Regions from separate parts of the Nocardioides sambongensis genome, predicted to be linked through region 2. Evidence: riboswitches for the same ligand, from Rfam matches in the RefSeq annotation. Region 2 holds a riboswitch; the other holds the start of a gene.
What was found. Region 2 has a riboswitch for cobalamin ahead of cobN (cobaltochelatase subunit CobN). Riboswitches for the same ligand answer to the same signal wherever they lie in the genome.
Positions count from the first base shown of each region.

Region 1 (15,771 bases), 2.1 Mb from region 2:
GCTCCTACCTGATGGATGGCGCCTGGAGCGCCGCTTAGAGAGAAGGAAGCACGCAATGACCAGCTCGACCTCGGGTGCCGGGACCAGCGCGGACGCGCCGGCCGCAGAGCGCACCAACATCGTCAAGGTCGTCTTCGCCAGCCTGATCGGCACCGCCGTGGAGTGGTACGACTTCTTCCTCTACGGCTCGGCCGCCGCACTGGTGTTCGGCACCCTCTTCTTCCCGGAGTCCAACCCGGTCAACGCCACCCTGCTGGCGTTCGGCACCTACGCGGTCGGGTTCGCCGCCCGACCGCTCGGTGGCATCGTCTTCGGGCACTTCGGCGACCGGGTCGGCCGCAAGCAGATGCTGGTGGTCTCCCTGCTGATGATGGGTGCCTCCACGTTCGCGATCGGCCTGCTGCCGACGTACGCCGCGATCGGCGTCGCCGCGCCCGTGCTGCTGCTCGTGTGCCGTCTGCTCCAGGGCTTCGCCGTGGGCGGCGAGTGGGGCGGCGCGGTGCTGATGGCCGCCGAGCACGGGGGCGAGGACCGGCGCGGCTTCTGGGCCTCCTGGCCGCAGGCCGGCGTCCCGCTCGGCAACCTGCTCGCCACCGGCGTGCTGTGGATCCTGGCCGCGGTGCAGAGCGACGAGGCGTTCGAGGCGTGGGGCTGGCGGATCCCGTTCCTGCTGTCGGCCGTGCTGGTGCTGATCGGTCTCTGGGTCCGTCTCCAGCTCGAGGAGTCGCCGGTCTACCAGGAGGCGAAGGCCGAGATCGCCGAGCAGAAGTCCGAGGCCTCGCACATGCCGCTGGTCGAGGTGATCCGCACCTACCCCAAGGAGGTCGCGGTCGCGATGGGCATGCGGATGGCCGAGAACATCAGCTACTACATCTTCACCGTCATCTCGATCACCTACATCACCACCTACCTCGACGAGGACAAGAGCGAGATCCTCAAGCCGCTGCTGATCGGCGCCGCGGTGCAGTTCTTCCTGGTGCCGACGGTGGGGCCCTCTCCGACCGGATCGGCCGCCGCCCGCTCTACCTGGTCGGCGCGATCGGCGTCGGGGTGTGGACGTTCGTCTTCTTCGCGCTGCTGGACAACGGCAGCTCCACGGCACTGCTCGTCGCCGTGCTCGGTGGACTCTTCTTCCACACCCTGATGTATGCCCCGCAGGCCGCGTTCTTCTCCGAGCTGTTCGGCACGTCGGTGCGCTACACCGGCGCCTCGGTCGGCTATCAGCTGGCGTCGATCTTCGCCGGCGGCCTGGCGCCGATCATCGCGGTCAAGCTGCTCGGCTCGACCAGTGAGGCCGACACCACCGCGGTCGGGATCTACGTCGCGATCGCGGCGGTGATCACGATCATCTCGGTGCTGGTCGCCCAGGAGACCCGGGCCAGCTCGTTGCGGCACGACCGGGTGGTGCGCGGCGCGCACGACTGATCCGGTGGCGCGTCGGGCCGCCGCACCGGGCGGGCTCAACGCGTCAGCCGGCGCAACCGCAGCGCCAGCTGGAAGTCCAGCGCCCGGTCCGGCGAGCGCCACTGCTCCCCGTCGAGCAGCCGCCCGATCCGGTCCAGGCGCTGGGTCACCGTGTTGGGGTGCACGTGCAGCGCCTCCGCGGTCGCCCGCAGCGCACCGGCGTTGCCGAACCAGGCCTCCATCGTCGCGACCAGCTCGGTGCCGCGGCGCGCGTCGTAGTCGACCACCGGCCCGATCGTGGCCGCGACGAAGTCGTCCAGCTCCTCGGGGCCACTGGTGCCGAGCAGCAACCTCGCCAGCCCCAGGCCTGCCGGGTCGCTCACCTCGCCGGACCGGCCGAGGGCCACCAGGGCGTCCACGCAGCGGCACGCCTCCGCCCAGCCCTCGGCTGCGGTGTCGGCGCCGGTCCAGCCGACGGTCACCTCGGCGCCCGCCGCAGCCAGCCGGTCCCGCAGCTGGTGTGCGGCCCCGGCCCCGGACGGCACCACCACCACCGCCCGCCCGCCGTGCACCCCGCCGAGTCCGTGGTGCTCGGCGGCGAGGGCACCGGCGATCCGGGCGGCGCGGTGGCGCTCCAGCCCGTCGGTCGAGGCAGCCGCCACCTCGACCGGACCACTCAGGTCGGCCCGGTGCAGCCGCAGCCGCTCGGTGATCCGCCCCAGGTCCTCGGGGGCGCCTCGAGCAGGTCGCCGAGCAGCTCCCCGCGCACCCGCTCGTCGGCCTCCGCCTCGGTGCGGCGGAAGAGCAGCACGAGGGCGATCACCAGCGCGGCGCGCTCCAGGGTGCGTCGGCGTACCTCGTCGAGCTCGGTGGTCGGCCGGGCCACCAGCGTGCCGAGGTGCTGCTCGCCGGCGGCGGCGACCGCCAACCAGGTGCCGTCGGCGCGACGCACCGCGTGCCCCGAGGCGCGGGCCGTCGCCACGTCGTCGGTGAGCAGGTCCGGGTCGGGGGCGTCGGGGCCGCCGACCAGGCGGCGCCCGTCCTCGTCGTAGACGGCGAGCGGCCCGCCGAGCGACGCCGCCACGACGGCCGCCACCTCCTCGACGCCGCCGCCGTTGAGCAGCGCGTCGGTCATCTGGTCGTGGGTCTGCCCGGACTGCTCGGTGGCCTCGGAGCGCCGGCGCAGCTGCTCGTTGGCCTCGTCGGCGGCCGCGACCGCGCTGCGCACGCGGTCGAAGAGCCGGGCGTTCTCCAGCGCCACCGCTGCGTGCGCGGCGAACGCGGTGAGCAGCGCGACCTCGGAGGCGGGGAACTGGCGGACCGTGCGGTGCACCGCGAGCAGCGCCCCGATCACCTGGCCGTCCACCACCAGCGGCACGCCGAGGATCGCCCGGATCTGCTCGGCCGCCACCGCGTCGTCGATGTAGCCGCGGTGCAGGAAGCGGGCGTCGGCCTGATAGTCCGCGGTGAAGTACGGCGCACCGATCTGGGCGACCAGCCCCAGCAGCCCGGTGCCCAGCGGCAACCGCAGCTCCCCGAACTCGCGGGTCAGCGCCCCGTCCGTCACCTTCATGTACGACGCCTCGTCGTCGTTGAGGGACAGGTAGGTCATGTCCGCCCGCAACAGCTGGCGGGCGCGCCGCACGATGGCGGCGAGGATCGTGTCCAGGTCGCGGATCACGATCAGGTCGCTGGCGGTCTGGTTGAGCGCCGACAGCTCCGCCTCCCGGCTGCGCTGGCGGCTCAGCTCCTCGTGCACGCGCAGCGCCAGCTGGTGCTGCTCCCGGGCCTCTGGGTCCGGGGCGTCACCGAGCGCGGCGTCCAGCGCGGCCCGGTCGGCGCCGTCGGCGAGCAGCCGGAGGAAGTCGGCGGACACCGCTCAGCCGAGCCCGTCCAGCGACTCGAGGGCCTCGCCGGCGGCCCGCACGCCGGCGTCGATCGCCCCCTCCATGTAGCCGCTCCAGGCCACGGCGGTCTCGGTGCCGGCCCACTTGATCGGCCCGACCGGGGTGGCCAGGGCGGAGCCGAAGTGCAGCCAGCCGCACGGCCCCGGGTTGGCGTTGTAGCAGCCGCGGATCCAGGGCTTGTCGGCCCAGGAGCCCTCGACGATCGCCTCTGGGCGGCCGGCGCGCGGGCCGAAGTGGCGGGCCATCTCGGCCCGCAGGGCGTCGTGCCGTCGCTCGGCCGGCCAGCGGCCCTCGACCCGCGCGCTCTCACCCTCGAGGAACGCCAGGATGATGCCGGGGCCGCCGTCGGCCATGCACGAGTCGTTGGTCATCCGCGCGGGTCCGGCCTCGGAGATGAGCTGGCCGTTGAGGCCCTGGTCGCGCCAGAACGGCTCGTCGTAGACCAGGAACGACTTGTGCGCCGAGGCCTGCGGCATCCGCTGGGTCAGCTGGTCCCGGACGGCCGGCAGCGGCGGGTCGTAGAGGATCCGCCCGGCCAGGGTGGGCGCGAGAGCCACGATGACCTGCCGTCCGCGGGCGATCAGGCCGCCGCGGCACCGCACGGTCACCGCCTCGCCGGCCACGGTGATCTCCTGCACCGGCGAGTCCAGCACCACCCGGTGGCCGAGCTCGGCGGCGAGGCGCTGCGGGATCTGGGCGGTGCCGCCGACGAACCGCTTCGTCTGCGCCCCGCCCTCGGACTCGCTGAGCAGGTCGGCGGTGACCCCGCAGGTCACCACGTTGAACAGCAGGCCGAGCAGGGAGACCTCGACGGTCGGCACCGCGAGGATGCCGACGGTGCAGATCTCGAGCAGCTCGCGGGCGAGCGGGGAGAGGCCCTGGGCGTCGTACCACTGGCCGACGGTGATCCGGTCCCAGATGTCGGCCTGCGGCGCTGCCCACGGCGCGGCGGCGTCCACGGTGGCGGCCATCGCGTCGAGCTCGCGGAGCACCCGCTCGACCGCGGCGACGTCCTCGCCGTGCGCCCGGTGGAAGGCGTCGCCGCGCAGCACCCGGCCGCCGAGCTCATAGCTGGTGTCGCCCTCCTCGAACTGGTCGTGCACCACGATGCCCAGCTCCGCGGCGAGCGCGCTCATCCGGTGGTGGGTGTCCCCGATCCACTGCGCGCCGAGCTCCAGGTGGACGCCGGGCGCCCACTCCTCGGTGAGGATCCGGCCACCCACCCGGTCGTCCGCCTCCAGGACGACCACCTCCCGCCCGGCGCGGCGCACCTCACGGGCGGCGGTGAGCCCGGACAGGCCGGCTCCGACCACGACGACATCGCTCTCGAGGACCACCGGGGACGGACCTGGGTTCGGCATGGAGGGAGCCTAGTGTCGACCGGTGTCGGGCGGCGCCGGAAATTCTTTCCGCCGATCTCCACGATTCCCGGGACAGAGCTTGGCCCGGCGTGCCATGATTCTTCCCGAGAACCCGAGGTGACCCGAGACGCCTCGGGTTCTCGCTATTTCTCCGGCCTCTGGTCGCCGGCCGTTCTCCACGCCGTTCTCCACGCCGTTCTCCATGCCGTTCTGCACGGCCGTGCCCCCGGCGCTCCTCCCTGGCTCCGGCCGGCCCGTGCTGGGGCGGGCCCTGTACGGTGCGAGTGCCAGTTTCTCCCCACCAGGAGAGAGGGAACCCGGTGAGAGTCCGGGACTGACGCGCAGCGGTATGGGTGACGCACGGAGCACGATGTCACTGGGCCCGAGGGCCTGGGAAGACGCTCCGCGGCGGCTGAGCCCGAGTCCGAAGACCTGCTGGCCCTCCCGGCGACCGCCGTGAGGTCACCAGGGCTCTCGCGCAACGGGCTCCGACCTCGAAGGACCGACATGCGTCGTATCGCCGTCGTGCTCACCCCGCTCACCTGCCTGGCGCTGATCACCGCCGGATGCGGACTCGACTCCGAGCAGTCGAGCGCCGCCGGCTCCACCGTCGAGCTGGACAACTGCGACCACGCCGTGAGCGTCGCACAGGCCCCGAGCGGGTGGTCTCGCTCAACCAGGGCTCCACCGAGGTGCTGCTCTCCCTCGGCCTCGCCGACCGGATGGTCGGCACCGCCACCTGGACCGACCCGGTGCTGTCCTCGCTGGAGGAGGCGAACGCGGACGTGCCGCGGCTGGCCGACAACGCCCCCTCGTTCGAGGCGGTCCTGGATGCCGAGCCGGACCTCGTCACCGCCTCCTTCACCAGCACCCTCGCCGAGGGTGGGGTGGCCACCCGGGAGCAGTTCGAGGAGCTCGGGGTCGGCACCTACGTGGCGCCCAGCGCCTGCGTCGGCAAGTCGGTGGTCTCCTCCGACGGCGCCCGCGACGAGCCCTTCGAGATCGAGCAGGTCTACGCCGAGATCACCGACCTGGCCGAGATCTTCGGCGTCGAGGAGGCCGGGGAGGAACTGGTCGCCGACCTCGCGGACCGCCTGGCGACCGCCGGCGAGACCGATGCCGGCGGCACCACCGCGCTCTTCTGGTTCGCCAACGCCGAGTCGCCGTACCTGGCCGGGTGCTGCGGCGCGCCGGGCCTGATCGCCGACGAGCTGGGGCTGGAGAACGTCTTCGACGACGAGACCGACGAGTGGCCGCAGGTCAACTGGGAGACGGTCGCGGAGCGCAACCCCGACGTGCTGGTCATCGGCGACCTCACCCGCCGGAGCCAGACCGCCGAGACCGCGGCCGCCAAGATCGAGTTCCTCGAGTCCAACCCGGTCACCCGGGAGATGGACGCGGTCCGCCACGGCCGCTACGTCACGGTCACCGGCGCCGAGATGAACCCGTCGCTGCGCACCGTGTACGGCGTCGAGAACGTCGCGGCGCAGCTGCGCGAGCTCGGCCTGGCCGGCTGAGCCCGGGGCCGGCGGTGTCCATGACCAGCCGTGTGGTCCGCGAAACGCGCGCGGGGTCGTCCAGGAGGCGGCCCGGGAGGCGGCCCGGGAGGCGGCCCGGTGCCGGCGCGCCCGGCGCGCGCGGGATCGGCGTGCTCTGGGTCGGCGCCGGTGCCTTGCTGCTCTGCTCGATCGCGGTGGCGATCACCATCGGTCCCTCCGACCTGGGACCCGGGGACGTGGCCGCGGTCGTCTGGTCCAAGCTGACCGGAGCGGAGTCGGGACTCACCCGGATCCAGGACGGCATCGTGTGGAACCTGCGCCTGCCCCGCACCCTGCTGGCGGCGATCTGCGGCGCCGGGCTGGCGGTGTGCGGAGTGATCCTGCAGTCCCTGCTGCGCAACCCGCTGGCCGACCCGTTCGTGCTCGGCATCTCCTCGGGCGCGTCGACCGGCGCCGTCTCGATCGTGGTGCTCGGGCTCGGCGCGGGATCGATCGGTCTCACCGGCGGGGCGTTCCTCGGGTCGCTGGCGGCCTTCGGTCTGGTGCTGCTGCTCGCCTTCGTCGCCGGCGGCACCACCGACCGGGTGGTGCTCGCCGGGGTCGCGGCCACCCAGCTCTTCTCGGCACTGACCTCGTTCATCGTCTACCTCGCCGCCGACGCCGAGCAGACCCGCAGCGTCCTCTTCTGGCTGCTGGGCTCGCTGGCCTCGGCCACCTGGGCCGACGTGACGGTGGTCGGGCTGGTGCTCCTCGGCTGCCTCGGGGTCTGCCTGGTCCGCGCCTCGGCGCTCGACGCGTTCACCTTCGGCCAGGACGCGGCGGCCTCGCTCGGGGTCGACGTGGCGCGGACCCGGCTCCTGCTCCTGGTGGTCACCGCGCTGATGACCGCCGTGGTGGTGAGCACCTCCGGCGCGATCGGCTTCGTCGGCCTGGTGCTGCCGCACGCGGCGCGAGCCCTGGTCGGCTCCCGGCACCGGGTGCTGCTGCCCACCGCCGCACTGATGGGGGCGGTCTTCCTGCTCTGGGTCGACACCGCCGCCCGGACCGTGCTGGACCCGCAGGAGCTGCCGGTGGGGGTGGCGACCGCCCTGATCGGAGTGCCGGCGTTCGTGGTGCTGCTGGCCCGGAGGGGGAGGGCCCGATGACGCTCGAGGCCCGCGACGCCGGGTGGCGGGTCGGGTCGACGGCGATCGTCGACCGGGTCTCGTTGCGCCCCGGGGACGGCAGCGTGGTCGGCCTGCTCGGGCCCAACGGCTCCGGCAAGACCTCGCTGCTGCGGATGCTCGCCGGCCTGCGGCGACCCACCAGCGGACGCATCGTCCTCGACGGCGCCGACCTGGCCGGGCTGCCCCGCCGGGACCTTGCTCGCCGGGTGGCGCTGGTGGAGCAGGACGTCAGCACCGACCAGGACCCCACCGTGCGGGAGGTGATCGACCTCGGCCGGATCCCGCACCGGCCGGCGTGGAGCGGGGACCGGGCCGTGGACCGGGCTGCGGTCGCCGCGGCGGCGGCGACCACCGACGTCGCCGACCGGCTGGACCGGCGCTACTCGACACTGTCCGGTGGGGAGCGGCAGCGGGTGCAGATCGCCCGGGCCCTGGCCCAGGAGCCGAGCGTGCTGCTGCTCGACGAGCCCACCAACCACCTCGACGTACGGCACCAGCTGGAGCTGCTCGCCCTGGTCCGGCGCACCCCCGTCACCGTGGTCGCCGCCCTGCACGACCTGAACCTGGCGGCGACCTTCTGCGACCGGCTGCTGGTGCTGGCCGGTGGCCGGGTCGTCGCCGACGGACCACCCCGTGAGGTGCTGACCGCGGAGCTCGTCGCGGAGGTGTACGGCGTCCGCGCGCGGGTCGTCGAGGACGAGGCGGGTCTGTTCGTGCGCTACCTCGCCGGTTGACGCCTCATCAGTCGACGCGCTGGTAGAACGCCATCCGCAGGTCCGAGGCGACGTTCACCCGGGCTCGCACCGGCGCGCCCGGCGACACCACCTGTCGGGTGGAGGAGAAGCCGCTGGTCCCGGCGTTCGCGTAGCTCGCGCCACGGTGTCCGTCGTACCAGGTGTGCAGGGTGCTCGGCCCGGTGCCGGGGGTGCGCCAGCTGAGCAGGACCACCGACTCCTGGTCGCCGGCAGGTGCGTTCGCGTTCAGCGACCGTTGCTGGCGGGCCTCGTGCACGGCGACCTTCTCCCACAGGTGGCCGCTGTCCTCGATCACCGTGGGGTCGGTGCGGTTGTCGGTGGGGGAGACCGGCGTCGCGTAGACGCCGACCACCAGCCGTGCGTCCGCGGGCAGGTCCCCGTCTCCCACCGGTCGCAGGGTCACCGTGGTGGTCACGTCGGTGTCGGGCTTCGCCGCCCTGCCGACGGGGGCGATGTCGGTGGTGCCGTCGACCGGCACGGTCTCCCCGCACACGCCATCGCCCATCCGGACGGAGGCGCCCTCGGTGTCGGCGACGTCCACGGCCAGCCGGCCGCCGCTCGAGGTGCCGACGCAGGCGGCGTACAACTCGATGCCGGCGTCGCCGCTCGCGGTCCGGGCGGGCAGCTCGATGCTGGTCTCGCCGGGCTCGCCGGCGACGGCCCCGAGCAACCGGGCCCCGGCGACCTCGTCGCGGAAGGTCACTCCGCCGACGGTCTCCCCCTCGGGGCGGGCGTCGGTCAGCTCGTAGACGGCGAGACCCGGCGTCCCGTCCTCGGCGGCGACCGCGATCCGGGCCGGCTCGCCGGCGGGCACCACGGTCCAGTCGGTGAAGTCCGCGGCGGCCGTGCGGTAGGCGTCGGTGACCGTGTCGCCAGAGACGCGCACGGAGTCGTCCTCGCCCGAGGTCGCCCAGGCGACCAACCGGGGGCCGTCGTCGGCGGTCAGGTCGACGCGGACCCGTCCGTCCTCCCCGGCGACCGTGTCGACCACGCGATAGGTGTAGCCCAGCGAGCTCAGGGTCTGCGGGACGTCGACCCCGACCACGGTCTGGTTCGCCGGCTGCGGCGGGTCGTCGATGGCGCCCACCGCGAAGGCGATCCCGCCGACCACGGCGACCGTTGCGGCCAGGCCGGCCGCACCGGCAGCCCTGCGCCGCCGCTGGATCCGGCGCACCCGGTCGCGCACGGCCGAGGGGCGCGCGGCGAGATCGGGGTCGGGCAGGTCGGCGACGGTCCGCCGGAGGTCGTCGATGCTGTTCATGACCGCTCCTCGCTGGTGTCGGCGGTGCTGGTGTCGGGGGTGGTCCCGCTGGGCGTGTCGGACGGAGTGAGCGCCGGGTCGAGGCGCAGCTTGGCGATCGCCCGGCTGAGCTGGGACTTCACCGTGCCGACCGAGCAGCCGAGCACCTCGGCGGCCTGGGTCTCGGTGAGGTCCTCGAAGTAGCGCAGCACCACGACGGCCCGCTGCCGCTTCGGCAGCCGGGCCATCGCGGCGAGCAGGTCCAGACCGCTGTCGCTCGCGGCCGACGGGTCGGTGGCGACGGTCTCGGGCAGTTCCTCGGTCGGCTGCTCCCCGTTCCACTTGCGCCGCCACCAGGACGCGTAGGTGTTCACCAGGATCTTGCGCACGTAGCCCTCGGGGGAGTCCGTGATCCGCTCCCAGGAGAACCACGCCTTCGCCAGGGCGGTCTGCACCAGGTCCTCGGCCAGGGCGTGGTCGCCGGTCAGCAGGTACGCCGTGCGGCGCAGAGCCGAGGAGCGAGCGGCGACGAAGTCGTCGAAGTCGGGTCTCCCGCGGTCCACGGCTCCCCCTCGCTCCTGGCTCGGCGCCACGGCCTGTCCGGTGCTCATGTCCTCTTCGACCGGCCGGTCGGGTCGAACCGTTGCACGGGTACGACGATTTTCTCCACGCCGGGTCCGCCGCCGGGATCCGGGTGCCGTGGCAGCGACGGTGACGGCACGCCCCAGTCGCCCCAACCGGACCGCTCGTCCGGTCCGGCCGACCGTTCGTCGTACCAGGTGCACCGCTCGTCCACGGGGGCCTTCCCCGGTGCGAGTGACCCCAGCCACAGACTCCTATGCTCGGTCAGTTGCCTGCCGTGGTCTGGGTGCAGGCGCTGACTCTCTCGGAGGAGACGACGTGACATCACTGTGGCTGCTGCTGATCGGTCTCGCCATGCTGGCGGCCGGCTACGCGCTGTACTCGAAGTTCTTGGCCACCAAGATCTACAAGCTGGACGACGCCTACCCGACGCCGGCGCACCAGCTGAGCGACGGTGTGGACTACGTGCCCACCAACAAGTACGTGCTGTGGGGCCACCACTTCACCTCGGTGGCCGGCGCTGCCCCGATCGTGGGCCCGGCGATCGCGGTGATCTGGGGCTGGCTGCCGGCCTTCCTCTGGGTCACCCTCGGCACCGTCTTCTTCGCGGGCATGCACGACATGGGAGCCCTGTGGGCGTCCTCGCGCAACCGCGGCCAGTCGATCGGGATGCTGTCCGGACGCTACATCGGCGCCCGCGGACGCAACCTGTTCCTGGTGGTCATCTTCCTGCTGCTGCTGATGGTCGTCGCCGCGTTCGGCGTGGTCATCCAGGGCCTCTTCATCTCCACCCCCTCCTCGGTGATCCCGGCCTGGGGCGCGATCGTGGTCGCCGTGATCGTCGGCCAGATGATCTACCGCTACCGGATCAACCTGCTGCTCACCACCGTGATCGGGGTGACCGCGCTCTACGCGCTGATCATCGTCGGTGACAACTACCCGGTCGAGCTCCCCGACCCGATCCTGGGCATGTCCCCGGGCACCTTCTGGATCGTGGCGCTCTTCGTCTACGCCGGCATCGCCTCGCTGCTCCCGGTGTGGGTGCTGCTGCAGCCGCGCGACTACATCAACGGCGTCCAGCTCTTCATCGGGCTCGGCATCCTCTACGGCGCCACCCTGATCAGCGCCCCCGACCTGGTCGCCCCGGCGTGGAACGACGCCGTCCCCGAGGGCACCCCGGGCATCCTGCCGCTGCTCTTCGTGACCATCGCCTGCGGCGCCATCTCCGGCTTCCACGGCACGGTCTCCTCGGGCACCAGCTCCAAGCAGCTGGACAAGGAGGGCGACGCCCGGTTCGTCGGCTACTTCGGCGCGGTCGGTGAGGGCCTGCTGGCGCTCGGCGCGATCATCGCCGCGACCGCCGGCTTCAAGACCCTGGCCGACTGGGAGGCCGTCTACTCCGCGTTCGGCAACGGCGGCGTCGGCGCCTTCGTCACCGGTGGCGGCGCGATCGTCAACGAGGGCCTGGGCATCCCGGTCTCGCTCTCGGCGACGATCCTGGCCACCATGGCGGTCCTCTTCGCCGCGACCACGATGGACACCGGTGTGCGGCTGATGCGCTTCGTGGTCCAGGAGGCCGGCGAGGTCGTCGGGGTCAAGGTCGGCAAGTGGATCGGCACCGCGGTCGTCCTGGTGATCGGCCTGGGCCTGACCTTCTCCGCCGGCGCCGACGGCTCGGGCGGGATGCGGATCTGGCCGCTGTTCGGTACGACGAACCAGCTGCTCGCCGCGCTCACCCTCTCCATCGTCGCGGTGATGCTGATCCGCAAGCGCCGCAACCCGGTGGCCGCGCTGATCCCGCTGGTCTTCGTCTTCGTGATGGCGTTGTGGGCCGCGATCGACCAGTTCGGCACCCTCGCCGACGACAAGGACTGGCTGTTGGTGGCGATCGACGGTGTCATCATCGTGGCCGCGATCTGGGTCGCGGTGGAGGCGGTGATGGCGATGCGCCGGGCCGCCTCGGAGCCGGCCGAGCCCGAGGACGCCGACGAGGTCGCCGCGCGCGGCGAGTACGAGGCCAGCGGGACGTCGTGACCCTGCGCGAGCGCTGGCGCGCGTTCGCCAGGGGGCTGGAGGAGTTCTACGCCGGCCCCTACCGGCGGACGCTGCGCCGCGCCCAGCGGGAGGAGGACGACCTCTTCCTCACCGTGGTGCTGGCCGAGGCGCTCGGCGTCCCGGACCCGGCTGCCTACCAGAGCGTCGAGCTGCTGCCGGCGGTCTACGAGGAGTTCCACGCCTGGCACCGGCGGATCGGGCTGGACCGCTCGCCGCTCGAGCACGTCGGATGCTGCTAGGAGGGCCGAGCCTGCTGGGTCTGGTCCAGGCCCGGCGGGTGCTCTTCGTCAGCGGCAAGGGCGGGGTGGGGAAGACCTCGATCGCCTCCGCGCTCGCCCTGGCCCGGGCCCGCGCCGGAGCGCGGGTGCTGGTGGTCTCCACCGACCCCGCCCACAACCTGGGCCACGTCTGGGACCGCGTGGTGGGGGACGTGGTGGGGGACCGGCCGGTCCGCCTGGCCTCGACCGGCGCCGGCCACGTGGACGGCATCGAGATCGATCCCGAGGCGACCGTCGAGCGGCACCTGGCCGGTGTCCGCGCCTCGATGCACCGGCTGCTCCCCGAACGCCTGCGCCCCGCCGCCGACCGGCACCTCGCCGCCGCGCGGGAGGCGCCCGGCACCCACGAGTCGGCGATCCTGGAGCGGGTCGCGGAGGCCGTGGAGACCGGCCTGGCCGACTATGACCTGGTGGTCTTCGACACCGCCCCAGCGGCCACACCCTGCGGCTGATGGCGCTGCCCGAGCAGCTCACCGCGTGGACCGAGGGCCTGCTGGCGAACCGGGACCGCTCCGAGCGCTTCGGCGCCGCGCTGCGCGGGTTGGGCGGCGGCGCCGACACCGTCGACCGGGACGCCGAGCTGCGCCGGCTGCTGGTGCGTCGTCAGGCACGGTTCGCCGCCCTCCGCGATGCCGTCACCGACCCTGCCACGACCTCCTTCGTGCTGGTCCTGGCCGCCGAGCGGCTGCCGGTCGCCGAGACCCTCGACCTGCGCGCCCGGCTGCTCGAGCTGGGGATCGGGGTCGACGCCCTGGTCGTCAACCGACGCTCACCGGCCGATGCCGGCGCCCTGCTCGCGGCACGCCGGGAGTCGGAGGAGCGCCAGCTGGGCGTCGTACGGGAGGCGGTGGGGGAGCCGATCGTCGAGGTGCCGCTGCTGCCCGGTGAGCTGGTGGGCGAGGCCGGTCTCGGGACGCTCGCCGACCTGCTGGGCTGAGGTCTCTCGGCGCGCCCCATTCGGATTGGTCGGGAATTCGGCGATTTCGGAGCCAGTTCGAATGGGGCGCGGCGGACCCCGCCTCACACGGTGGCGATGGTGATCGCCCCGGCCGCCACGACCATCGCGGTCACCGCGTGCCGGAAGACCGAGATCGGGAGGCGTCGGGCGATCGCGATGCCGGCCTGGTTGCCGACGAGTGCGACGGCGACGCAGGCGGCGAGCACCGGTCCGGCGGCGCCGAGGTCGAGGTCGGCGTAGCCCCACAGCAGCGCCAGCGAGGCGACGTTGGCGATCACGAAGTAGCCGGCGAGGTCGGCGATGAAGGTCATCGGGGGACCTGGGCCCGGCTGAGCAGCAGCACCGGAGGCGGTCCGTTGAGCGAGGTGGTGGTGGAGAGGTATCCCCCGATCGCCCCGACCGCCAGGGTGGCGCGCGCAGTCGGCGGGGTCGGTGCGCGGCGAGCGGGCAGCGCCATCACGACGCCGCACAGGATCGTCAGTACGCCGACCGCGGGCTTGAGCACGCCCTCGGGGATCAGCACGATCGTGACCGCCCCGACCCAGGCGCCCGGGATCGCCGCACCGCCGAGTCGGAGGACGCGTCGCCGGTCCATCTCGGCGCGCAGCTGGTAGGCGGCGGCCAGGCGGGTGGCGAGGGCGACCACCAGGTTGATCACCACGGTCTCGGTCACCCCGACGCCGGCGAGCAGCATCAGCGGAGCGGCGATCAGCGAGGAGCCGAACCCGGTGGCGCCGCCGATCAGCGCCGCGAACCCGACACACAGCACGGCGGCGGTCAGCACAGTCACGCCGGAACGGTAGGGCGAGCCCGACTGATCCATCAACGCCGAATGATCGAACTCTCTGTTCGCTCGAGCGGAGCAATCATGCGCGCGGCCACTCGGCGCGACCCAGGGTCAGGGATGGTCGTGCCCGAAGCCGGCGAGCAGCCGGTCCCGCAGGCGCGTGGTGACCGGGTCCAGCGCGCGGTGGCGGGCCCACGCCAGCCCGTTCACCCGGTCCAGCGGCTCCACCTCGCAGGCGACGGCCGTGAGTCCGGCGTCGCGGGCGTGGGCGTGGGTGGTGACGGCGTAGCCGACCTGGGCCCTGACCAGACCGGCCACGGTCTCGTCGGTCGAGGTCTGGAGGGCGACGGTCGGCTCGCCCCCGGCTCGCCGGCACAGGTCCTCGGCGATGGTGCGCAGCACGAAGCCCGGACTGAAGGCGACCAGCGGCTCGGTGGCGAGGTCGGCGGACGGCAACGTCGCGCCGGTGGCCCACGGGTGGTCGCCGGCGACCGCGATGCAGGTCGGCTCGGTCTCCAGCTCGGCGACGCTCACCTGGGTCGGCGGCGCGCCGGCCGGCCAGGCGGTCACGGAGAGGTCCAGCTCGCGGGCCGCGACCGCGCGGACCAGGTCGTCGACGGAGGTCTCGGTGAAGACCAGCTCCACGGCGGGGTGGTCGCGGTGGAAGGAGGAGAGGGCGTGCCAGAACCGTTGGTTGACCACCCCGGCAGGCAGTCCGAGCCGGATCCTCCCCCTGGTGAGCTCGCCCGCCGCACGGACCGCGTCGGTGAGGCCGTCCAGCTCGGCCAGCACGCGGACGGCGTGGTCGACGAAGATCCGCCCGGCGGGCGTCGGTCGCACCGACCGGGTGGTCCGCTCGAAGAGCCGTACGCCGAGCACCTGCTCGACGCGCTTCACCTGCTCGCTCATGCTGGCTCGGGAGATCCACAGGGCATCGGCCGCCCGGGCGAAGCTGGCGTGCTCGGCGACCGCGACGATCGCCCGGAGGTCGCGCACCTGGAGCCTGCTCTCCCTGCTGCTCCCGGTGCTGCTCCCCGTGCTGCTCTGGGTGCCGGTCTCCATCGTGCGGTCCTCTTTCATCCGGCGTGCCGGTGACCCGCTGCGCGACACCCCACTGTTCGGTCCCTCGCCACAACCTAACCCGGTGTTCGTGCTGGTCGAACCACACAGCCCAGATGGCTGGAAAACGACGAACGTCGGCATCGCTGCCACTGGTGGCAGCATCTGACCCGGCGCAGGATTACTGCCATGGCTTTCCTGATCTCTGCGACCGTGATGCTCTTCGTCGTCTTCGTGGTGATGTCCCTCGGCGAGCACTGGCATGCCGAGGACGAGGCGGCGGGTGGACCGACCGACCCGACCACCCGGCGCGACCACGCACCCGGGCCCTGCTGACGCGCACGACCGCGCACGACCGCGCACGACCGCGCGCCGCCGCGCACGGCCGTCAGCGAGCTACGTCGTCCTTGCGCCGCCGTACCTGCTCCAGCGTCCGGGCCGTGGCCCGGAAGTCGATCCGCGCCACCCGCCCGTCGACGACGGTGAAGTCGAAGGCGACCCGCGCCACCCCCTTGTCGAACCACGCGGAGCCGGGCCGGTCGCCGATGTAGACGGGCAGGGCGGAGTGCGCGGCGCCGTTGAAGAACGAGGCGATCGCGTCGCGGCCCTCCATCCGCTCCGGCGTGCCGGTCGCGACCGCCACCGCATCCCCGACCACCACCGCGTCCGGTGCCAGCAGCTGCAGCAGCCGGTCCAGGTCCCCGCCGCGCGCGGCCGCCA
Region 1 covers NZ_CP041091.1:3,560,986-3,576,756, forward strand. The annotation lists gene FIV43_RS16680 (3-hydroxybutyrate dehydrogenase) at 1-38, shown strand, start outside; gene FIV43_RS16685 (MFS transporter) at 56-1,144, shown strand; gene FIV43_RS23290 (MFS transporter) at 1,051-1,425, shown strand; gene FIV43_RS16690 (PucR family transcriptional regulator) at 1,461-2,066, opposite strand; gene FIV43_RS16695 (GAF domain-containing protein) at 2,081-3,280, opposite strand; gene FIV43_RS16700 (flavin monoamine oxidase family protein) at 3,284-4,672, opposite strand; cobalamin riboswitch at 4,944-5,126, shown strand; gene FIV43_RS16705 (ABC transporter substrate-binding protein) at 5,335-6,189, shown strand; gene FIV43_RS16710 (FecCD family ABC transporter permease) at 6,321-7,316, shown strand; gene FIV43_RS16715 (ABC transporter ATP-binding protein) at 7,313-8,071, shown strand; gene FIV43_RS16720 (hypothetical protein) at 8,079-9,353, opposite strand; gene FIV43_RS16725 (SigE family RNA polymerase sigma factor) at 9,350-9,943, opposite strand; gene FIV43_RS16730 (carbon starvation CstA family protein) at 10,233-11,948, shown strand; gene FIV43_RS16735 (cory-CC-star protein) at 11,945-12,208, shown strand; partial or broken gene FIV43_RS22715 (ArsA family ATPase) at 12,199-13,184, shown strand; gene FIV43_RS21685 (hypothetical protein) at 13,268-13,516, opposite strand; gene FIV43_RS16745 (sulfite exporter TauE/SafE family protein) at 13,513-13,995, opposite strand; gene FIV43_RS16750 (LysR family transcriptional regulator) at 14,104-15,054, opposite strand; gene FIV43_RS21155 (hypothetical protein) at 15,241-15,387, shown strand; gene FIV43_RS16755 (sigma-70 family RNA polymerase sigma factor) at 15,440-15,771, opposite strand, start outside.
Region 1: another riboswitch for cobalamin. It lies ahead of FIV43_RS16705 (ABC transporter substrate-binding protein); the one in region 2 lies ahead of cobN (cobaltochelatase subunit CobN).

Region 2 (15,771 bases):
GACCCGCGGGCGGCAGAGGTGGGGCCGCCGTTCGGTGTGCTGTCGTGGGTCACCCGTCCATCGTCGCACTCATCGCCGAGCGGCAAAATCTACTCACCGGTAGTCCCAACCTTCGGGCGATCGTCCCGCTCGCGCCCCTCCGGGGCCGGGACGAATGGTGGCGAATAGCGTGCCTCGGGTTGCGCGCAGCACCGTGGTGGGCTGGACTACTCCCACTCAACACACGTGCGCACCCGCGCCGCTGACCACTCGAGGAGATGGGAACACCGTGACTTCCACCGCCGGTGGCGGTACTGCACCGTCAGGCACCGCTGATCAGCTCGGCTTCAAGGCAGGGATGATCGTCCAGGAGCTCGGCTGGGACAACGACACCGACGACGACCTCCGCGTCGCCATCGAGAACGCGATCGACGGCGACATGGTGGACGGTGACTACGGCAACGTGGTCGACGCCGTGGTGCTGTGGTGGCGGGAGGAGGACGGCGACCTGGTCGACGGCCTGGTCGACTCGCTGACCGACCTCGTCGGCGGCGGCGTGATCTGGCTGTTCACCCCGAAGATCGGTCGGCCCAACGCCGTCGACGCCGCGGACATCGCCGAGGCGGCACCAGTGGCAGGTCTCTCGACGACGACCACCACCACGGTCAGCGCGGACTGGGCGGCGACCCGGCTGGTCGCCCCGAAGACCGTCGCCTGAGCCTGCCGAGTAGCGTCACCTCCGGCGCACGGCCGCGTTGACGAGGAGATGGCAGCGAGAATGGGCACGATCACCGGGCGGGCGCGCGACGCTGCGACCAGCCTGCGGATCCTGGCCGAGTCCGGGATCGTGCGTCCGTACTCGCCCCGGGTGCTCGCGGGCCTGGTGACCACCCTGTACCGCTGGGGACCGCACCCCTCCGGTGGGTTCAAGACCGCCGCGCAGCGGATGCCCGACCAACTCGCGATCATCGACGAGCGCGGGTCGCTGACCTTCGCCCAGCTGCACCGCAGGACCAATGCGCTGGCGAACGCGATGGCGGCGCGTGGCGTCGCGCCAGGGGACGGTGTCGCGGTGATGTGCCGCAACCACCGCGGTTTCGTCGAGGCGTCGATCGCGGTCTCCAAGGTCGGTGCCGACGTCCTCTACCTGAACACGGCGTTCGCCGGGCCGCAGCTGGCCGATGTGCTCGAGCGCGAGCGACCCCGCGTGCTGATCCACGACGAGGAGTTCACCGACCTCCTCGACTCCGCACCGGTCGAGGACCGGATCCTCGCCTGGACCGACGCCGACCGCGGCGACGACCCGGACACCCTCGAGGGGATGATCCGCACCGGAGACGAGTCCGAGCCGGCGCCGCCGAAGCGGGCCGGGCGGACGGTCATCCTCACCTCCGGCACCACGGGGACGCCCAAGGGCGCCCCGCGTCCACAGGGTGGGGTCCCGGCGGCGGTCTCGCTGCTCTCCCGGATGCCGCTGCGCTCGGGCTGGACCTGCCAGGTCGCGGCGCCGCTGTTCCACACCTGGGGCTTCGCCCACTACCAGCTAGCGATGCTGCTCGGTACGACGCTGGTGCTGCGCCGATCCTTCGACCCCGAGTCCGCCCTGGAGCTGCTCAACAAGTACGACTGCGACTCGTTCGCGGTGATCCCGGTGATGCTCCAGCGCATCCTCGCGCTGCCCGACGAGACGCTGGACCGGTATCCGCTGCCGCACCTGAAGGCGGTCGCGTCGTCCGGGTCCGCGCTCCCCGGCGACCTGGCGACGCGATGGATGGACCGGTTCGGCGACCACCTCTACTCGGTGTACGGCTCGACCGAGGTCGCCTGGGCGTCGATCGCCGACCCGGCCGACCTGCGCGCAGCCCCCGGCACGGCGGGCCGGCCGCCGCACGCGACCGAGGTGCGGATCCTGGACGAGGCGGGCCACCCGGTCCCGGTCGGGGAGCCCGGCCGGATCTTCGTCGGCAACGCGCTGCAGATCGAGGGTTACACCGGCGGTGGCGGCAAGGAGATGGTCGGTGGGCTGATGTGCACCGGGGACGTCGGCCGCTTCGACGCGCACGGCCGGCTCTCCGTCGAGGGCCGCGACGACGAGATGATCGTCTCCGGTGGCGAGAACGTCTTCCCCAAGGAGGTCGAGGACTGCCTCGCCTCCCACCCGGGCGTCCACGAGGTCGCCGCGATCGGCGTGCCTGACGACGACTTCGGCTCCCGGCTGGCCGCCTACGTGGTGCTCAGCGACCCCACTCTGACCGAGGACGACCTGAAGGATCACGTGAAGGCCAATCTCGCACGCTACAAGGTGCCCCGCTCGATCCAGCTCCTCGACGAGCTGCCCCGCAACGCCACGGGCAAGGTGCTCAAGCGCGACCTGGCGGCCGGCTGATGACCGGGCAGGAGCCGCTGCCGGTCGGCGCGACCGCGCCGGACTTCATGCTGCGCGACCAGTTCGGTCAGGACACCAGGCTGTCGTCGTACCGGGGGAGCAAGGCGGTGGCGCTGCTCTTCTACCCGTTCGCCTTCTCCGGGGTGTGCACCGGGGAGATGGCCGGCATCCGTCACCGCCTCGACGAGTTCCTCACCTTCGACACCGAGGTCTTGGCGATCTCCTGCGACCCGGTGTACGCGCTACGCGCCTTCGCGGACAGCGACGGGCTCAACTTCGGCCTGCTCAGCGACTTTTGGCCGCACGGCGCGGCGACGCGTTCCTTCGGGGTGCTCGACGAGAAGCTCGGCGCCCCCCGACGCTCGTCCTACGTGATCGACCCGGAGGGGACGATCCGCTGGTCGGTGCACAACGCGATGCATGCCGGACGCGACCTCGACGAGCACCTCCGTCAGCTGCGTGCCGCGGCCGACGGCTGATCGAGTAGTCAGAACGGACTAGGCCCTCGGGACGACCGGACCAATTCGGACCAACGCCCTTGGTTGATCCGGACCGGCTGGGTAGAGTTCATCGTGTTGAACCGCTGGTGACCCGAGACGCCGGCGGTTCAACTCTTTTTCGCCGGCGCGTCCGGCGGGCGGGCGCACCGTCCGTGTGGGCGCCCCGCCTTTCGTCCATGCAGCCCGCGGCCAGTAGGCTGTCGCTGCTCCGGCCTCGGCCGGGACGCGGGCGCATAGCTCAGCTGGTAGAGCGCCTCCCTTACAAGGAGGATGTCAGGGGTTCGAGTCCCTTTGCGCCCACCGACTCCGCGGGTCAGATGGCACCCAGCCTCCGGGCCGACCTGCCAGCCGGGATCAGCGCGGCCCGTTCCACCGCACCAGGTCGGGAAGGTCGCTGGCCTCTGTGGCGGAACGAGCAGGGGCCTCGACCAACAGTCGGGCGAGCGCGATGGCCGTGTGGGAGAGCGGCCGGTCGCGGTGGTGGACCAGGCTGATCGGGCGGCGTACCCGCGGCTCGATGAGTGGCCTCCAGGTCAGCCCGGCGAACCGCATCATCGGCAGGACGAGCCCGGGTGCTGCTGTGACCCCGAGCCCTGCGCCGGTGAGTCCGGCGACCGCGCCGATGTTGCGAGCCTCGGTGCGTGGTCCGGTCTCGATGCCCTGGTCGGCGAACACCTGGTCGGTGTGGCTCCGGATGCTCGAGGTGGTGTCGAAGGCGACGAACGGTCGGCCTGCGAGGTCGGACCAGCGGACTTCCTTCCGGGCGGAGAGTTCGTGACCCTCAGGGATCACGCAGGCGAACTCGTCGCTGGCGACCTGCCGGGCCGTGGTGCCGGCAGGCGACTCGCCGATGACGGTGAGGGCCAGGTCGACCGCTCCCGAGCGGAGCATCTCCAGCACCTCACCGGACAGGCCGTCACGCACCATCACCGTCACCTCGGGTCGCTCGGCGCGGAACGCTGCCAGCACTCCGGGCAGGAGTGTCGCCGCGATCGAGGGCAGTGCTGCGATCGAGACGGTGCCGCGCTGCCCGGCGAGGTAGCCCTCGAAGTGCGCCAGCGAGGCGTCGAAGTCCGCAAGGAGTCGTCGGGCCATGCCGATCAGGTGGGTTCCGTCCGGCGTCGGGCGCACCTGCCGTGTGGTGCGCTCGAAGAGGGGGACGCCGAGGCGGCGCTCCGCCTCGGCGACGGTGCGGGACAAGGAGGACTGGGCCATGTCGAGCCGGCGCGCGGCGGCTGAGTAACCGCCCGCGTCGGCGACGGCGACGACGGCGCGGAGGTGCCGCAGTCCGATATCAATGCTCATCACACATCAATCTATCCGACATTGATGTTGGACGCGGACAAGTGTCGGTGGTCACACTCGACGAGGCCCGAGTCCGGTCGAGGACCCGGCGCCAGAGACGAAAGGCTTGTGATGCTCGCACTCATCGGCTACCTCATGGTGGCCGCGATCTTGGCCCTGCTGCTGACCAACCGTGTCGCGGCGGTCGTGGCGTTGGCCGGCGTCCCGGTCGTCGGTGCCCTGCTGGCCGGCTTCGGCCCCACCGAGATCAGTGGGTTCGTCGCCGCCGGCCTGGGCGGAGTCGTGGGCACCGCGACGATGTTCGTCTTCGCGATCGTGTACTTCGGCGTGATGCGCGACGCGGGACTGTTCGACCCGGTCATCGCGCGGATCGTCCGGTTCGCGGGGAACGCGCCGGTCACGGTGTGCGTCGGTACGGTGCTGCTGGCGATGGCCGCCCACCTCGACGGTGCCGGCGCCACGACGTTCCTGATCACGATCCCGGCGATGCTGCCGCTCTTCGACCGGCTCGGGATGAGCCGGTTGGTGCTCACCACGTGCGTGGGGCTCGGAGCAGGCGTGATGAACCTGTTGCCGTGGGGCGGGCCGACGGCCCGGGCGGCATCGGTCACCGGCGAGGCCGCCAACGACCTCTGGGTGCCCCTGATCCCGGCACAGGTCGTCGGCATGATCACCGTCGTCGTGATCGCCTGGTGGCTGGGCCGGCGCGAGGCGCAGCGGATCGAGCAGAGCGCGGTCACCACGAGCGTCGGGGCCGGGAACACCGCTGGCTCGGTGGGCGCCCTGCCGAACACCGGCGCCGTTCCGGTGCGGGGCCGCGGCGGACCGGTCGACGCCGCGGTCGGCACCAGCATCGCGGTCGACGACACCGACGAGCCCCACCCGGAGCTGCTCCGGCCGCGGCTGCTCTGGTTCAACGCGCTGCTCACCCTCGTCGTGATCGCCCTGCTGATCGCCGGTACGGCGTCGCCCGAGCTGCTCTTCCTCGTCGGCGCCGTGATCGCGCTGGTGGTGAACTACCCCGGCTTGGCGCAACAGACGAAACGCATCGAGGCCCACTCCAAGGGCGCGATGTTGATGGCGACCACGCTGCTCGCGGCCGGTGTCTTCCTGGGCATCCTGGAGGGCAGCGGCATGATCGAGGAGATGGCCGAGGTCGCGGCCAACGCCCTGCCCGGCGGCGCCGCACCTGCCCTCCCGCTGATCGTCGGCGCTCTCGGAGTCCCGATGAGCCTCCTCTTCGGCCCGGACGCGTTCTACTTCGGGGTCATGCCGGTGCTGATCGGCGTGGGTGAGCAGTTCGGCGTCTCGGGCACCGACATCGCCCAGGCCGCGCTGCTCGGCGAGGAGACGGTCGGCTTCCCGATCAGCCCGCTGACCGGCTCGTTCTTCCTCCTCGTCGGCCTCGGCGGCGTGGACATCGGCCGCCACATCCGTCACCTGGTCGGATGGGCCTGGCTGGTGAGCCTGGTGATGCTGGTGGCCGCGGTGATCACCGGGGCGGTGCCGCTGTGGGCGTGAGGAGCGACGTCCCCCGGCTCCGGCTGGGCGCCGGTGCGGGCTTCGCCGGCGACCGCATCGACCCCGCGGTCGAGCTCGCCTCTCAGGCGAACCTGGACTACCTGGTCTTCGAGTGCCTGGGGGAGCGGACGGTCGCGGCAGGTCACGCGCGTCGGCTGGCAGACCCCACGACCGGGTACGACCCGCTGCTCGCCCCGCGGCTGCGGGCGGTCCTCCCACACGCCGCCCGGCAGGGCACCGGGATCGTCACCAACTCCGGTGCCGCCCATCCTGCGGCGGCCGGCGAGACGGCCCGCCGCATCGTCGCCGAGCTGGGCCTGCAGTCCCGGGTCGCGGTGGTGACCGGGGACGACGTGCTCGACGTCGTACGGCGGATCGACCCGGAGCTGTGGGAGACCGGTCAACCGCTCTCGTCGGCCTCCGCCGAGCTGATCTCGGCCAACGCCTACCTCGGGTGCGAGCCGATCGTCGCCGCACTCGAGGACGGCGCGGACCTGGTCGTCACCGGCCGCGTCGCCGACCCGGCTCTCTACCTCGGCCCGCTGGTACATGCCTTCGGCTGGTCGCTGGACGACTGGGACCGGCTCGGCGCGGGCACCGTGGTCGGCCACCTGCTCGAGTGTGCCGGACAGCTGACCGGCGGCTACTTCGCCGACCCCCTGACCAAACCCGTCGCGGGTCTGGCCCGGCTGGGCTTCCCGTTCGCGGACGTCGATCCCGACGGGCGAGCGGTCCTCGGGAAGGTCGACGGCAGCGGCGGACGTCTGGACCGGCGGACCTGCGGGGAGCAGCTGCTCTACGAGGTCGGCGACCCGTCGTCGTACGTGACACCGGACGTCATCGCTGACTTCACCGGGGTGAGCTTCGAGGAGACCGGCCGGGACCGGGTGGCGGTCTCCGGGGCGGCGGGCGCTGCGCGACCCGACCAGCTCAAGGTGACGCTCGGCTTCCGGGACGGCTGGTTGGGCGAGGGACAGATCAGCTATGCCGGCCCCCGCGCACTGGAGCGCGCACAGCTCGCGGCCGAGGTCGTGCGCGAGCGGCTCGTCGCGATCCACGGACTGGCCGAGGACGCGATCACCGTCGAGATGATCGGCGCGGGTGCAGCGTTCCGGGGGTGGGCGGATGCGGCCGCCACGGACCCGCTCGAGGTGCGGCTGCGGGTCTCGGCACGGGTCCACGACGAAGACGCCGCGCACGCGGTCGGGTGGGAGGTCGAGTCGCTCTACACGAACGGCCCGGCAGGCGGCGGAGGTGCCCGCGGGCTGCGCCACGAACGGGTGGCGATCCGCTCGTGCCTGGTGCCGCGCGACCTCGTGACACCCCGGGTGGAGGTGATCTGACATGACGGTTCTCGACGACCTCGCCGACGTCCGGGCCGGCGACAAGGGCGACACCCTGATCCTCGCGGTGCTGCCACGAGACCCCGACGACCATCCCCGGCTCGTCGCCGGCCTGACCGAGGAGCGGGTGGCCGCGCACTTCGGTGGTGCGCTCACCGGCCCGGTCCGTGTGTCCGAGATGCCGACCCTGCCCGCGCTGGTGCTGACCCTGCCCGGTGCACTCGGGGCGGCGTCACCGGGTCGACGGTGCTCGACGGTCACGGCAAGGCGCTGAGCTACCACCTTCTGTCGATGGCGCTGGACTAGGGTCGTGCGGCGGTCGCGCGGCCACGGTCTCCCGCACGCCGCCGACCGCCGATGTGCGGGATGAGAGGGCTCTCATCCGGACCTCACGGACGCCTCACGGCGGCTCGGCAACGTACTCCCCGTCAGACACCCACGACGAGGAGGAACCATGAAGCTCAAGTCCACCGCCACGCTCGGTCTCGCCGGACTGGTCACCACCGGCCTGGTCGCGCTGCCGGTCGCCGCCTTCGCCGGCGACGACCTGTTCAAGCGCGACGACGACACCCCCGGGGTCACCCAGGTCGACGACGACGGTGACGACGACGTGGACCGCACCCGGAACGACCGCGACACCCGCTCCAAGAACACCAAGTCGAAGAACACCAAGTCGAAGAACACCAGGAACACCAGGAACGACCGGTCCCGCACCGGCAGCCGGAGCGGTCGTGACAACAGTCGGAACAAGAAGGTGAAGGACTGGACGCGCGACGGTGGCGACCGCACCCGTGACTGGTCGCGCAACAAGACCAACGACCGCAGCCGCAACAACACCCGCTGAACGGGCCGGGTCCGATGAGCACGCCCCTGACGATGCCCGGCACCGCCGGCACCACCCCCGACGGCGAGAGCTGGGCGCTCGTCGAGGGCGCCGCGATCACCCCCGAGCTGACCGCCCTGCGGTTGCTCGGGGGTGGGTCCGCCTTCGAGGCCTACCTCGCCTTCGACGAGATCACCTACGGCACCGTGGTGGTCAAGCTGGTCCGCCCGCACCTGATCGACGACGCAGCCACCCTGGCCGGCCTCGACCGGGAGGCCCGCGCGCTCGACATCGCCCACCACCCGGTGGTGGTGCGGGGACTGCGCCACGACAGCGCGGGAGCCCGGCCGCACCTGGTCCTCGAGCACGTCGAAGGCCCCCACCTGGGGCGTCTGCTGCGCCGGCACGGCCGCCTCTCCGAGCAGCAGTACCTGCCGCTCGCGGTCGATCTGGCCAGCGCGGTGCACTTCTTCGGACATGCCGACGTCTGTCACCTCGACATCAAGCCGAGCAACCTGATCATGGGCTCGCCCGCGCGGCTGATCGACCTCTCCGTGGCCCGCTCCGCCGCGGCGGCGGAGGAGATCACCGGGATCATCGGGACCGACGCCTACCTGGCGCCCGAGCAGGCCGATCCGGGAGGACGGTACGGCGCCCCCGGACACGCCTCGGACGTGTGGGGGATCGGCGCCACGCTGTTCCACGCGATCACCGGACGCCGCCCCTTCCGGTACGGCGAGCCCGACGCGCCGACGCCGGCCGCGCGGCATCCCCAGTTGGTCGAGGACGCGGCCCGCTTCGACGTACCGGTGGCGGCGGAGGTGCGCGAGGTGGTACTCGCCATGCTGGAGCGCAGCCCGGGCGACCGGCCGCTGCCGCACCAGGTGGCCGACGCGCTGGAGCCGGTGATGGCCCGCCAGCCGGCGCCCCAGCTCTCCTTCAAGGTCGGCGGTCGCTGAGCCGCCGGCCGCTCGGCGTGATCAGCGCCCGAACCGGTAGCCCATGCCGCGCACGGTGCTGATCGCGTCGGCGCCGAACTTGCGGCGCAGGTAGCCGACGTAGACGTCGACGACGTTCGACCCGGGGTCGAAGTCGAGCCCCCACACGTGGTCGAGCAGCTGCTCGCGGGAGAGCACCTGCCCGGCGTTGCGCAGGAAGATCTCGGCGAGCGCGAACTCGCGCGCCGACAGGTCGACCTGCCGGCCGGAGACCTGCGCCCGGCGGGTGCGCAGGTCCAGCGAGATCCCAGCGGCGCGGAGGCTCTCCTCGCGCCCGCCGGCGCCGGCCTCGGCGCGCAGCCGCAGCTTGATCCGGGCGTTGAGCTCGGCGAACCGGAACGGCTTGGCCATGTAGTCGTCCGCGCCGCCCTCCAGGGCGGAGACGGTGTCGCCGACGGAGTCGCGTGCCGTCAGCACGACGACCGGGACCCGCGACCCCTGCGAGCGCAGCTGGTCGAGCACCTCGAAGCCGTCCAGGCCCGGCAGCCCGATGTCCAGCACCACCAGGTCGAACTCGCCGGAGAGCGCGTGCTCCAGGCCGGTGTGGCCGTCGGCGGCGACCACGCTCTGGTGCCCCTCGGCGCGCAGCCCCTTCGCGACGAACGAGGCGATCCGCTCCTCGTCCTCGATGATCAGGATCCGGGCCATCAGACCTCCAGGGTGTCGAGCGGACGGACGGCGGGCAGCGCGAGCACGAAGCAGGCGCCGGGGCCCGAGGGCGGGTCGGTCACGAACGCCCGGCCACCGTGCGCGGCGGCGATCGCGGCGACGATGGAGAGGCCGAGGCCGAACCCCTCGTCCTGGTCCGGCACCCGGGATCGGCCGAACCGTTCGAAGATGCGGTCCCGGTCGGCGTCCGGCACGCCGCGGCCGGTGTCGCGGACCCAGTAGCGGACGGTGCCGCCGGACACCGCGGTGCCGATCCCGATCTCGGCGCCCGGGGCGGTGTGCTTGACCGCGTTGTCCGCGAGCTGCAGCAGCGCCTGGGTGATCCGCTGCTCGTCCAGCAGCAGCGGTCCGGCGGCCGCCGACCCAGCCGCCGACCCCGTCGCCGGGTCGAGCACCCAGCTGCGGTCGCCGAGGGCGCGGGCCTTGGCGAGCACCGTGGCGACCAGGTCGTCGGGGTCGGACTCGCCCAGCGCGAGGAAGTCGGGGCGGTCGCTCTTGGCGAGCAGGATCAGGTCGCCCACCAGCCGGGCCATCCGGTCCACCTCGTCCACCAGCAGCGCCCGGGTCTCGGCGACCTCCACCGGGTCGTCCGGGTCGAGCAGCTCCAGGTGGCCGCGCAGCACGGTCAGCGGGGTGCGCAGCTCGTGCCCGGCGTCGTCGAGGAACTGTCGCTGCCCGGTGAAGGCGGCCTCCAGCCGGTCCAGCATCCCGTTCACGGTGTGGGTCAGCGCGGTGACGTCGTCACGGCGGGTTGGCGAGCCGTCGTCCCGGGTGGCCTCCGGGATCCGGCGGGAGAGGTCGGTGGCGCTGATCTCCTCCGCGGTGTGCCGCAGGGTGCGCAGCGGGAGCAGCAACCGCCCGGCCAACCATCCGGCGGCGAGGGTGATCAGCAGCGCCGAGACGCCGGCGGTGATCGCGTAGGTGCGCATCGTGGACAGCAGCTCGGCGCGGTCCTCGGCCAGGTACGTCGCCACCAGCAGCGCGCCGTCCGCGTCGCCGGTGACCGGCTGGGACCGCACCCGCACCTCGCCGTCCGGGGTGGACAGGTAGGTCGTCCCGCCGTCGGTCACCAGCGGCGCGACGGCCTCCCGGAAGGCGGGATCGTCGACCAGCGGGTCCGCGGGGAACTGGGCGACCGGCCGGTCACCCACCCAGGCGACCAGCAGCTCGTCGTCGTCGGGGACGTTGCGGCGCAGGAACTCGGTGAGCAGCGCGCGCGTGCCGACGTCGGGGTCGGCTGCCACCATCGCGTCGCGCAGCGCCACGAACTCGTCCAGCTCCTGCTCGACCTCTCGCTCGGTGGAGTTCTCCACCCGCTCGGCCTCGATCACGAAGACGATCAGGCCGGCGCCGGCGAGGGCCACGGTGACCAGCAGCGCCACCAGCGCGGTGATCCGGACCCGGACGGACAGGCCGGGCCGCCGGGCGGCGTCACCCGTCGTCCCCGCTCCCGTCATCGTCGTCCTCGTCATCGTCGTCCGCGTCGTCGTGGGCCTCGCCTCGGTCGTCGTCATCATCCTCGTCGTCATAGGGCTCCGGGGTGATCACCTCGACGGTGTCGTCGTCCCGGTCGTCCCGGTCGTCCCGGTCGTCCCGGTCGTCGTCGCGGGGCGTGGGGGAGGGCGAGCCGCCGGGCCGCGGCCGCGCGGTGCGCCCCGGGGCCGGGCCGGTCGACTCCGTGGTGCGTTGGGTGGTGAGCTCGACCGGTGCGCGCTTCCCGGGGCCGTCGTCGGACGCGCCGACCACGGTCCCGGCCACGAATCCCGCCAGCGGCAGCACGACCGCGAGGGCGAGCACCGCTCGCCACACCGGGCTCCGCCACCCCTGCTCAGGCCACCACCGCATAGTGGGCACGATCCTGCCCCAAGGTGGCGCCCGGGTGAGAGCAGGATGAGAGCACTCTCATCCGGCCCGCACGGGCGGCCGTGCGGCGCGACACCCCATCGGGGGTGGACCGCGACCGACACCACCGGCCTATCGTGGCGACGATCACATCCACCTGGAGGGGTGTCCATGTTCGTTCCGTTCAGCGTCAACGACTTCCTCGACCGCGCCGTCACCGTGTACGGCGACCGCGTCGGCGTCGTGGACGAGCCGAACCAGCCCGCAGCCAGCCTCGGCGAGCTCACCTACGCGCAGGTCGCCGACCTGGCCCGCCGCCAGGCCGCCAAGCTGGACGAGCTCGGCATCGGCGTCGGCGAGCGCGTCGCGGTCGTCAGCCACAACAGCGCCCGCCTGCAGGTCGCCTTCTTCGGCGTCAGCGGCTGGGGCCGGGTGCTGGTGCCGGTGAACTTCCGGCTGCGGCCCGACGAGATCCAGTACATCGTCGACCACTCCGGTGCCCGGGTGCTCTACGTCGATCCCGAGCTCGAGGAGTCACTCAAGGGCATCGAGTGCGAGCACAAGTTCGTGCTCGGCACCGACTCCGACCTCTACGCCGACCCCGGCGCCGTACCGGTGCCGTGGGAGCACGACGAGGCGGCCACCGCGACGATCAACTACACCTCGGGCACGACGGCCCGGCCCAAGGGCGTGCAGATCACCCACCGCAACATCTGGACCAACGCGCTGACCTTCGGGCTGCACGCCCAGATCGGGGACCGCGACGTCTACCTGCACACGCTGCCGCAGTTCCACGCCAACGGGTGGGGGATGCCGTTCGCGATGACCGGGGTCGGCGCGCAGCACGTGATGCTCCGCAAGGTCGACGGCGCCGAGATCCTGCGCCGGGTCCGCGACCACGGGGTGACCGTGATGTGCGCGGCACCGGCCGTCGCCGCCGCCGTGCTCGAGGCGGCCCAGACCTGGGACGGTGAGATCCCGGGGCGCGACCGGGTGCGGATCATCATGGCCGGCGCACCTCCGCCGACCAAGACCGTGGTGCGCGTGGAGGAGGAGCTCGGGTGGGAGTTCATCCAGATCTACGGCCTCACCGAGACCTCCCCGCTGCTGACCTTCAACCGCACCCGCGCCGAGTGGGACGACCTGCCCGGCGAGGAGCGTGCGGCCCGACTGACCCGGGCCGGGGCGCCCGCGATCGGGGTGACGCTGAAGATCGACGACAGCGAGGAGGGCTCCGGCGAGGTGCTGGCCCGCTCCAACGTCGTGCTCGAGGGCTATTGGGACAACCCGGAGGAGTCCGCCCGGTGCCTGGCCGACGGCTGGTTCCACACCGGCGACGGCGGCACCATCGGTGAGGACGGCTACCTGACCATCGCCGACCGCAAGAAGGACGTGATCATCACCGGTGGGGAGAACGTCTCCTCGATCGAGGTCGAGGACGCGCTGTTCTCGCACCCGTTGGTCGCCGAGGTCGCCGTGATCGGAGTGCCCAGCGAGAAGTGGGGCGAGACGATCAAGGCGCTGGTGGTGCTCGCCGACGGTGGCGTCGCCGGCCCGGAGACCGAGGCCGAGCTGATCGCCTGGTGCAAGGAACGGCTGGCCGGCTACAAGGCGCCGACCTCGGTGGAGTTCCGCGACGAGCTCGCCCGCACCGCGACCGGCAAGCTGCAGAAGTTCAAGCTCCGTGAGGGCTACTGGAAGGACCGGGACCGTCAGGTGAACTGACGCCTGCGGCCACCCGGCCGAGGGTGACCTCCCAGCCCGCCTCGCGCCACGCCGCGGCGGTTCCCTCGGCCCAGCGGCTCCCCGACGCGGTCAGGATCGTCACCGCGGTCGGGTGGCGCGGTGGGCCGGGCGCCGGCAGGGGCGCGCCACTGATCGGGTCGTGGTCGTCGGCGGCATCGCGGCAGGTCACCGCGGCGAGGACCAGTCCGAGTCGGCGTTGGTGCAACGCCAGCGACAGCACGGCGACCCCTGAGCTGCCGTGCCCGACCAGGGTCAGCGCGCGGTCGGGGCGGGAGAGCCGGGCGGCTCCGACCGCGGCCAGGATGTCGGCGCGGGACAGGCCGTCGGGGAGCACCACGGGCGCACCGGCGTCCGCAGGGGCGGGCGCGGCGTCGTACGGCACGGGCCCACCGTAGGCTGTGCGCACCACACGTCCCGTGGAGCAGGAACCCGGTGAGACTCCGGGGCGGTTCCGCCACTGTGACCGCGTGGTCGACCTCGGTCGGCGACGCGCAGCCAGACACTGACCACGGGATGTCCGACCGATGAGGGGCGAGAACCCCGAGGAGGATCCGTGCGCACGATCGCGCTGCTGTCCACGTCCGACACCGACTTGCTCTCGGCCCGCGCCAGCGGCGCCGCCTGGACCTGGGCGAACCCGTCCCGCAGCGAGATCGGCGCCCTCGCCGCCGCGGCGGCGGCCGCGGACCTCGCCGTGGTCCGGCTCCTCGGCTCCCCGCAGGAGTACGACGCGCTGCTGGCCGCGCTGCACGCGACCGGCACTCCGCTGGTGGTGCTCGGCGGCGAGGCCGCCCCCAGCGCGGAGCTGATGGAGCGCTCCACCGTGCCGGTCGGCGTCGCGGCCGAGGCGCACCGCTACCTCGCCGAGGGCGGCCCGGCCAACCTGGCCCAGCTGCACGCCTTCCTGGGCGACACCGTGCTGCTCGAGGGGGACGGGTTCGAGCCGCCCGCGCAGATCCCCACCTGGGGGCTCGAGGAGCGGCCGACCCCGCCGACGGGTGACATGACGGCCGGGCGGGCCCGGGTCGGTGTGCTCTACTACCGGGCCCACCAGGCCAGCGGCAACACCGACTTCGTGCATGCGCTCGCGGACGCGATCGACGCCACCGGGGAGGCGGTCGCCGTCCCGGTCTTCGCCGGCTCGCTACGGTCCGCGCCCGACGACCTGTTCGAGGCGTTGCGGGACCTGGACGCGCTGGTGGTGACCGTGCTGGCGGCAGGCGGCGCGACGCCGGCGGCCGTCTCGGCCGGCGGCGAGGACGAGAGCTGGGACGTCGAGCGGATCGCGGCCCTCGACATCCCGGTGCTGCAGGGGCTCTGCCTGACCGGGAGCCGCGCGGAGTGGGAGGAGTCCGACGACGGGGTCAGCCCGCTGGACTACGCCAACCAGGTGGCGATCCCGGAGTTCGACGGCCGGATCAGCACCGTGCCCTTCTCGTTCAAGGAGCTCGACGCCGACGGACTGCCGCACTACGTCGCCGACCCCGAGCGCTGTGCCCGGGTGGCCGGCATCGCAGTCAACCACGCGCGGCTGCGGAAGGTGCCGGTCGCGGAGAAGCGGATCGCGCTGATGCTCAGCGCCTACCCGACCAAGCACGCGCGGATCGGGAACGCGGTCGGCCTGGACACCCCGGTCAGCACCGTCCGGCTGCTCCGCCGGATGCGGGAGGAGGGCTATCACCTGGGCACCGACAACGTGGTCACCCGGATCCTCGACGACCCCGCCCATGCCGAGGACGAGACCGCCGCGGGAGACGCGCTCATCCACGCGCTGATCGAGGCCGGCGGCCAGGACGAGGAGTGGCTGACCGGGGCGCAGCTGAGCGACGCTCACGTCCGGGTCGGCCGGTCCGCCTACGACGCGTGGACGGCGGACCTCCCCGCCCGGCTGCGCGCGGAGGTGGAGGAGGCATGGGGCGCGTCGCCGGGGACCCTCTTCGTCAACGACGACGGCGAGATCGTGCTCGCCACGCTGCCGGCCGGGAACGTGGTGGTGATGATCCAGCCACCGCGCGGCTTCGGCGAGAACCCGGTGGCGATCTACCACGATCCGGATCTTGCTCCGAGCCACCACTACCTGGCGGCGTACCGCTGGTTGCGGGCCGGTGTCGCGGACGGCGGGTTCGGCGCCCACGCCGTGGTGCACCTGGGCAAGCACGGCTCGATGGAGTGGCTGCCCGGCAAGAACGCGGCGCTCTCGGCCGCCTGCGCCACCGACGCCGCCATCGCCGACCTGCCACTGGTCTACCCGTTCCTGGTCAACGACCCCGGCGAGGGCGCGCAGGCCAAGCGACGCGCCCACGCCACCATCGTCGACCACCTGGTGCCGCCGATGGCCCGCGCCGAGAGCTACGGCGACATCGCACGCCTGGAGGGGCTGCTCGAGGAGTACGACAAGATCTCCGCGATGGACCCGGCCAAGCTGGCCGCGATCCGCGGCGAGATCTGGCAGCTGATGCACGCCGCGGAGATGCACCGCGACCTCGGGATGGCCGAGCGCGGCGCCGACGACCGGCCGGACGACGAGACCTTCGACGACTTCCTGCTGCACGTCGACGGCTGGCTCTGCGAGATCAAGGACGCGCAGATCCGCGACGGGCTGCACGTGCTCGGGAACGCCCCGGCCGGGGAGGCCCGGGTCAACCTGGTGCTCGCCATC
Region 2 covers NZ_CP041091.1:1,479,956-1,495,726, reverse strand. The annotation lists gene aceE (pyruvate dehydrogenase (acetyl-transferring), homodimeric type) at 1-53, opposite strand, end outside; gene FIV43_RS06990 (DUF3052 domain-containing protein) at 269-697, shown strand; gene FIV43_RS06985 (AMP-binding protein) at 758-2,365, shown strand; gene FIV43_RS06980 (peroxiredoxin) at 2,365-2,844, shown strand; tRNA gene FIV43_RS06975 (tRNA-Val) at 3,093-3,165, shown strand; gene FIV43_RS06970 (LysR family transcriptional regulator) at 3,220-4,170, opposite strand; gene FIV43_RS06965 (CitMHS family transporter) at 4,282-5,691, shown strand; gene FIV43_RS06960 (acyclic terpene utilization AtuA family protein) at 5,688-7,034, shown strand; gene FIV43_RS06955 (AtuA-related protein) at 7,036-7,308, shown strand; gene FIV43_RS06950 (hypothetical protein) at 7,489-7,878, shown strand; gene FIV43_RS06945 (serine/threonine-protein kinase) at 7,893-8,816, shown strand; gene FIV43_RS06940 (response regulator transcription factor) at 8,838-9,503, opposite strand; gene FIV43_RS06935 (sensor histidine kinase) at 9,503-10,981, opposite strand; gene FIV43_RS06930 (hypothetical protein) at 10,956-11,369, opposite strand; gene FIV43_RS06925 (AMP-binding protein) at 11,538-13,091, shown strand; gene FIV43_RS06920 (hypothetical protein) at 13,042-13,494, opposite strand; cobalamin riboswitch at 13,488-13,637, shown strand; gene cobN (cobaltochelatase subunit CobN) at 13,666-15,771, shown strand, end outside.